Regions from separate parts of the Streptomyces sp. NPDC048290 genome, predicted to be linked through region 2. Evidence: riboswitches for the same ligand, from Rfam matches in the RefSeq annotation. Region 2 holds a riboswitch; the other holds the start of a gene.
The links. Region 2 has a riboswitch for S-adenosylmethionine ahead of thrC (threonine synthase). Riboswitches for the same ligand answer to the same signal wherever they lie in the genome.
Positions count from the first base shown of each region.

Region 1 (3,404 bases), on a different contig from region 2:
AACCCCGCTGGAGGCGACACCGCGGCGGCCCGTTCCTGGCCCGACGTGCTGAACGCGCTGCTGTACGGCCGGGACCAGAGCGCCGAGGACACCGCCTGGGCGATGGACCGGATCATGCGCGGCGAGGCGACGAACGCCCAGATCGCCGGGTTCGCGGTGGCGCTACGCGCCAAGGGCGAGACCGTCGAGGAGATCAACGGCCTGGTCCGGACGATGTACGAGCACGCCAACGTGATCGAGGTGCCCGGCCGCACGGTGGACATCGTCGGCACCGGGGGCGACGGCGCCAAGACCGTGAACATCTCCACCATGGCCTCGATCGTGGCGGCCGGTGCCGGGGCGACGGTCGTCAAGCACGGCAACCGCGCCGCGTCCTCCGCGTCCGGCGCGTCCGATGTGCTGGGGCAGCTCGGCGTCAATCTGGAGCTGAGCCCCGCCCGGGTCGCCGAGGTGGCCCGGGAGGCCGGGATCACCTTCTGCTTCGCGATCAAGTTCCACCCGGCCCTGCGGTACGCCGGCGCGGCGCGGGGGCAGCTCGGTATCCGTACCGTGTTCAACATCCTCGGTCCGCTGACCAATCCGGCGAAGGTGCGGGCGCAGGCGGTGGGCGTGGCCGATCCCCGGATGGCTCCGGTGGTCGCCGGGGTCTTCGCCGAGCGGGGCAACTCCTCGCTGGTGTTCCGCGGCGACGACGGGCTCGACGAGCTGACCGTCACCGCGACGTCCCGGGTGTGGGTGGTGCGGGACGGGAAGGTCACGGAGGAGGTCTTCGACCCGCGCGATGTCGGGATCGAGCTGGTGCCGGTGGAGGCGCTGCGGGGGGGTGACCCGGCGTACAACGCGGGGGTTGCTCGGCGGGTGCTTGCGGGGGAGCGGGGGGCTGTGCGGGATGCGGTCGTGTTGAACGCGGCGGCGGCGCTTGTTGCTCTTGAACCGGGGGGTGGGTCGCTCGCCGAGCAGATTCGGGGGGGGATGGAGAAGGCCCAGGTCGCTATTGATTCTGGGGCGGCTCAGAGGGTGCTTGAGGGGTGGGTCGCGGCGAGTAACGCGTAGCGGTGGGGTGGGGTGGGGTTGTGTGGCGGGTGCGGGTGGGTTGTGGCTGGTCGCGCAGTTCCTCCCCCAGAGGGGGTACCCCCAGCGCCCCTGCTCGACCCCGCGTCCGTCATGCGGATGGGAGTTGCGGTGGGTGTTGGGGGTCGCGTAGGTTTTCGAGTAGGTCATGAGTGACAGCCATCAGGCCCCGGCCGGCTGTCCGGCAACCCTCCGTCCGTGGCGGGGTGCCCCGGGTGAAGACCAGGCCGTAGGCAGCGAGGTCTATGGCAAGCGCGGACCCCTCGCGTCACCAGGGGTCCTGGTCGTCGAGGAGTCTCTCGTGAGCAAGCGAATGCGATAGGGCCGCAGAGCCCCGCCTCCGCATCCCCTTTTTCTCTTCATCGCCGTGCTGGAGCGCTGTCGCTCGCCCGGTGGATTCCGCCTGCCTCCACGGGAGTTGACCCATGTCCGTCGCCACCTCCGCCACCTCCGATACCTCCGTCTGGGCCCCGCTGCCCGTGCTCGGCCGGGACGTCACCGTGCCCCTCGTCACCGGGGGCGAGGTCACGTACGCCGCGCTCGACTACGCCGCCAGCGCGCCCGCGCTCCAGCGGGTGTGGGACGACGTGGCCGCGTACGCGCCCTACTACGGCAGCGTGCACCGGGGGGCCGGGTATCTGTCGCAGCTGTCGACCGATCTGTTCGAGAACGCCCGGACCACCGTCGCCGAGTTCCTCGGGTGCCGGGACGGCGACCAGGTGGTGTTCACCCGGTCCACCACCGACTCGCTGAATCTGCTCGCCGCCGCGCTGCCCGCCGACTGCCAGGTGTTCGTCTTCGAGACCGAGCACCACGCCTCGCTGCTGCCCTGGAAGGACGCCCAGGTCAGCTACCTCGACGCCCCGCGCACCCCCGCCCAGGCCGTCCAGACCCTGGAGCGCGCCCTCGCCGCCCGCGACCCGCACGGCCCCGCCCTGGTCTGTGTCACCGGCGCCTCCAATGTCACCGGTGAGCTGTGGCCGGTGCGGGAGCTGGCCGCCGCCGCCCACGCGCACGGCGCCCGGATCGTCCTGGACGCCGCCCAGCTCGCCCCGCACCACCCGGTCTCGCTGGCCGACCTGGACGTCGACTGGGTCGCCTTCTCCGGGCACAAGCTGTACGCCCCCTTCGGCTCCGGTGTCCTGGCCGGGCGCGCCGACTGGCTGACCGCCGCCGAGCCCTATCTCGCCGGGGGCGGCGCCAGCCGCAAGGTCACCCGGCGCGACGACGGCGGCGTGGACGTCGAGTGGCACGACAGCGCCGCCCGCCACGAGGCCGGGTCGCCCAATGTGATCGGCGCCTACTCCATCGCCTCCGCCTGCGCCGCCCTCACCGAGGCCGGGTTCGACACCCTGGTCGCCCGGGAGCAGCACCTGATCGACACCGTACGGACCGGGCTGGCCGGGATTCCCGAGGTGCGGGTGCTGTCGCTGTTCGGCGACGACGCCCCCCGCGTCGGGGTGATCTCCTTCGTGGTCGACGGCTGGAACAGCTCCCACTTCGCCGCCGCGCTCTCCGCCGAGTACGGCATCGGCGTGCGCGACGGCCTGTTCTGCGCCCACCCGCTGGTCCGTACCCTGCTGGGCAGCGACGCCCAGGCGCAGGGCGAGTGCGGTGCCCCGGAGGCCGCGCCAGGCGAGAAGTCCCTCAACGCCATCCGGGTCAGCTTCGGCGCGGGCACCCCGGACGAGCATGTGGAGCGGTTCGTGCGGGCCGTGCGTGAACTGGTCGCGGACGGCGCCCGCTGGAACTACCGCACGGTCGACGGCCGCTGCGTTCCCGACACCTCCGCCTGACCCGGCAGCCGGGCCCCCAGCACCACCATCCGCAGCGCCCGCTCGGTGGCGTCGGTGAGCAGCTCCGCCGCCCGCACCAGCGCCTCCGCCAGTGCCATCGGGGCGGGCAGGATGCCATGGCAGGCGTCCACGCCCGGCACCTCACCGGCACCCTTGCCGAGGGTGCCGGCCAGCGCCAGCACGGGACGGTCGTAGAGCTTGGCGCGGCGGGCCACCTCGCCCGGCACCTTGCCCCGCTGGGTCTGCTCGTCGATCGCGCCCTCGGCGGTCAGCACCAGATCGGCGCGGGCCAGCCGGGCGTCCAGGTCGAGATGGTCCAACAGCACCTCGAAGCGGGGCAGCAGCCGGGCGCCCAGCGCCGCGAGCCCGGCACCGAGCCCGCCCGACGCGCCCGTACCGGCCCCGAACCGCAGATCCACCGTCCCCGGCCCCAGATCGCGGCGCAGGATGTACGCCCATCGCTCCAGCCCCTCCGACAGCCGCTCGACCTGCGCCGGGGTGGCGCCCTTCTGCGGCCCGAACACCCGGGCCACGCCC
Region 1 covers NZ_JBEZLM010000008.1:120,179-123,582, forward strand. Annotated here, with positions in the region: gene trpD (anthranilate phosphoribosyltransferase) at 1-1,053, shown strand, start outside; SAM riboswitch class IV at 1,216-1,332, shown strand; gene AB0D49_RS15885 (aminotransferase class V-fold PLP-dependent enzyme) at 1,497-2,867, shown strand; gene AB0D49_RS15890 (glycerate kinase) at 2,822-3,404, opposite strand, start outside.
Region 1: it holds a riboswitch for S-adenosylmethionine, as region 2 does, so the genes downstream of both, AB0D49_RS15885 (aminotransferase class V-fold PLP-dependent enzyme) here and thrC (threonine synthase) in region 2, are expected to answer to the same signal.

Region 2 (3,404 bases):
CGCCTCGCGGTCGCCGTCGCCGAGCGCGGAGCACACCCACAGGGCGTCCGCCTCGGGCCCGATCGCGGAGAGCCCGGACACCAGTCCGCCGCCTCCGCGCCGGGCATGGAGGGTCCCGTCGTCGCCCACGGTGTACGTGACGGGACCCCGGTTGGAAGCGACCAGTACGCGCGCGGCGCCGGAAGTGGGTGCGGCCATACGCCTCAACCTAGCCCGCGCCGTAAACGCTCAAACGTACGGTTCCAGCACCTGTCCGTCGTATACGGCCGCCCGCGCGGCACCCCTCACGCCACCTTCCGGGCCGCGTACTCGGCGATCTCCACCATCGGCGGGCGCTCCTCGGTGTCCACCGCGTACGTCCGTGGCGCGAAGCCGTCCTCGACCCGCTCGAACTGGGTGAGCGAGGGCCGTACGAGATGCCCGCGGGCCAGTCTCAGCTGCGCGGTCCGGTAGATCGCGGCGGCCATCCGGCCCAGCGCCTGCCCGTCCTGGTGCCGGTGCTTGCGCACCCCGACGTCGACCTGTCCGAGCGCGTCCAGCCCGACCAGGTGCAGCGAGTCCACCAGCATCCCCAGCTCGACGCCGTACCCGACGGGGAAGGGCAGCTGCTCCAGCAGGGCGCGCCGGGCCGCGTACTCCCCGCCCAGCGGCTGTACGAAACCGGCCAGCTGCGGCCAGTGCAGATTGAGCAGCGGGCGGGCCACCAGCTCGGTGACCCGGCCGCCCTGTCCGGCCGCCCCGGCGAGCGGACGGTCGTACATCCCCTTGACCAGGTCCACGCCCGGCTCGGTGAGCAGCGGGCCGACGATGCCGGAGACGAAGCCGGACGAGAAGTCCCGCAGGTCGGCGTCGATGAAGCAGACGATGTCACCGTCGGTGACCAGCAGGGAGCGCCACAGCACCTCGCCCTTGCCGGGGGCGGCGGGCAGCCGGGGCAGGATCTGGTCGCGGTGCACCACCCGGGCGCCCGCGGCGGCGGCCCGCTCGGCGGTGCGGTCGGTGGAGCCGGAGTCCACGACGACGATCTCGTCGACGAGCGGCACCTGGTCCATCAGATCGCGGCGGATCACCGTGACGATCTCGCCGACGGTCTCCTCCTCGTTCAGCGCGGGCAGCACCACACTGACCGACTGGCCGGTGGCGCGTTTGGCGGCCATGATGCGATGGAGCGGTCGGTCGGACAGGGACCAGGTGCGGGTCCTCAGCCAGCGCTCGACTTCTTCCAGCACGGTCGGCGGCTCCTCACTGTTCGGACCATCTGGGGGCGTCTCGTGCCCGTATGTGATCCATCTCGCGGTTCGGACGACTATCTCAACTGTGCTGGCCTTCGGTTACAGTCTTGAACAACGCTGGTGACCATCGCATGTCAGGGTCGACAGCGTTCACAACCGCTCGGACAACCGTATAAACAACCACATATTGCTCATCCAGAGGGGCAGAGGGAAACGGCCCGATGAAGCCCCGGCAACCCTCCAGCCGGTCTCGTAGCGATCAGATCCGCCAGTTCTGCCGGATCAGTGACGATCGTCCCCGCGAGGCTCCCGGCTAGGGAAGGTGCCAAATCCGTCTCACGGCGAAATGCGTCGTGAGGAAGATGAGGAGAAAGGGCCTCGCCTCACATGGCTGTGCAGACTGTCGCGAACACCGGCAATTCCACCCTCGATCTCGGACCCGCCGCCGCGCTCTCCTGTCGCGAATGCGGCCACCGCGTCCCCCTCGGCCCGCTCTTCGCCTGCGAGGAGTGTTTCGGCCCGCTGGAGATCGCCTACGACTTCTCGGCCTACGACACCGAGGAACTGCGCAAGCGGATCACCGCGGGCCCCGCGAACATCTGGCGGTACGCCCCGCTGCTGCCCGTCCCCGCCGACGTGGCCGAGAAGCCCAATCTGAACCCCGGCTGGACCCAGCTCGTCCAGGCCGACAACCTCGCCCGCGAGCTGGGCATCACCGGCGCTCTCTTCGTCAAGGACGACTCCGGCAACCCGACCCACTCCTTCAAGGACCGGGTCGTCGCCCAGGCCCTGGAGGCGGCCCGCGCCTTCGGCTTCACCACCCTGTCCTGCTCCTCCACCGGCAACCTGGCCGGCGCGGTCGGCGCCGCGGCGGCCCGCGCGGGCCTGCGCTCCTGTGTCTTCATCCCGCACGACCTGGAGCAGGGCAAGGTCGTCATGGCCGCGGTCTACGGCGGCGAGCTGGTCGGCATCGAGGGCAACTACGACGACGTGAACCGCTTCTGCTCCGAGCTGATCGGCGACCCCGCCGGAGAGGGCTGGGGCTTCGTCAACGTCAATCTGCGGCCCTACTACGCGGAGGGCTCCAAGACCCTGGCGTACGAGATCTGTGAGCAGCTCGGCTGGCGGCTGCCCGACCAGCTCGTGGTGCCGATCGCCTCCGGCTCCCAGCTCACCAAGATCGACAAGGGGCTGAAGGAGCTGATCGCGCTCGGGCTGGTCGAGGACCGTCCCTACAAGATCTTCGGCGCCCAGGCGGAGGGCTGCTCGCCGGTGTCGGCGGCCTTCAAGGCGGGCCATGACGTGGTGCGCCCGCAGAAGCCGGACACCATCGCCAAGTCGCTGGCCATCGGCAACCCGGCGGACGGCCCGTACGTCCTGGACATCGCGCGGCGCACCGGCGGAGCGGTGGAGGACGTGACCGACGCGGAGATCGTCGACGCGATCCGGCTGCTGGCCCGCACGGAGGGGATCTTCGCGGAGACGGCGGGCGGGGTGACCGTCGGAGTGACGAAGAAGCTGGTGGAGAGCGGGCTGCTCGACCCCGCCCTGACGACCGTCGTCCTCAACACCGGGGACGGGCTGAAGACGCTGGACGCGGTGGCCGACACGGGGCTGACCGCGACGATCCGGCCGAGTCTGGAGTCGTTCCGCGACGCGGGTCTCGCGTCGGCGTCGTCCTAGTCGTTGTTCTTCGCCCAGTCGTTGTTCCCTGCGGGCCGGTGGGGGCTGGTCGCGCAGTTCTCCCCCAGAGGGGGGACCCCCAGCGCCCCTGAGCGCGTTCCCTTTTTCCGGAGGTTTTCATCGTGAGCGTCAGTGTCCGCATCCCCACCATCCTGCGCACCTATACCGGCGGTGCCGCCGAGGTGACCGCCGAGGGCACCACCCTCGGTGAGGTCATCGCCGACCTCGAGGCCAAGCACACCGGGATCGCCGCCCGCGTGCTGGACGACCAGGGCAAGCTGCGGCGGTTCGTCAATGTGTACGTCAATGACGACGATGTCCGCTTCGAGCAGGGACTGGAGACGGCCACTCCGGACGGCGCCGGGGTGTCGATCATCCCGGCGGTGGCCGGCGGCTGCTGAGCGTCACACACTGTTCCCTGAATTGCCCCCTCCGTGAGAGAAGCGGAGGGGGCAATTCTCTATGGTTAGACGAGGTAGAGTTGGGGAA
Region 2 covers NZ_JBEZLM010000006.1:130,365-133,768, forward strand. Annotated here, with positions in the region: gene AB0D49_RS12085 (trehalose-6-phosphate synthase) at 1-198, opposite strand, end outside; gene AB0D49_RS12090 (glucosyl-3-phosphoglycerate synthase) at 285-1,229, opposite strand; SAM riboswitch class I at 1,421-1,601, shown strand; gene thrC (threonine synthase) at 1,620-2,915, shown strand; gene AB0D49_RS12100 (MoaD/ThiS family protein) at 3,038-3,316, shown strand.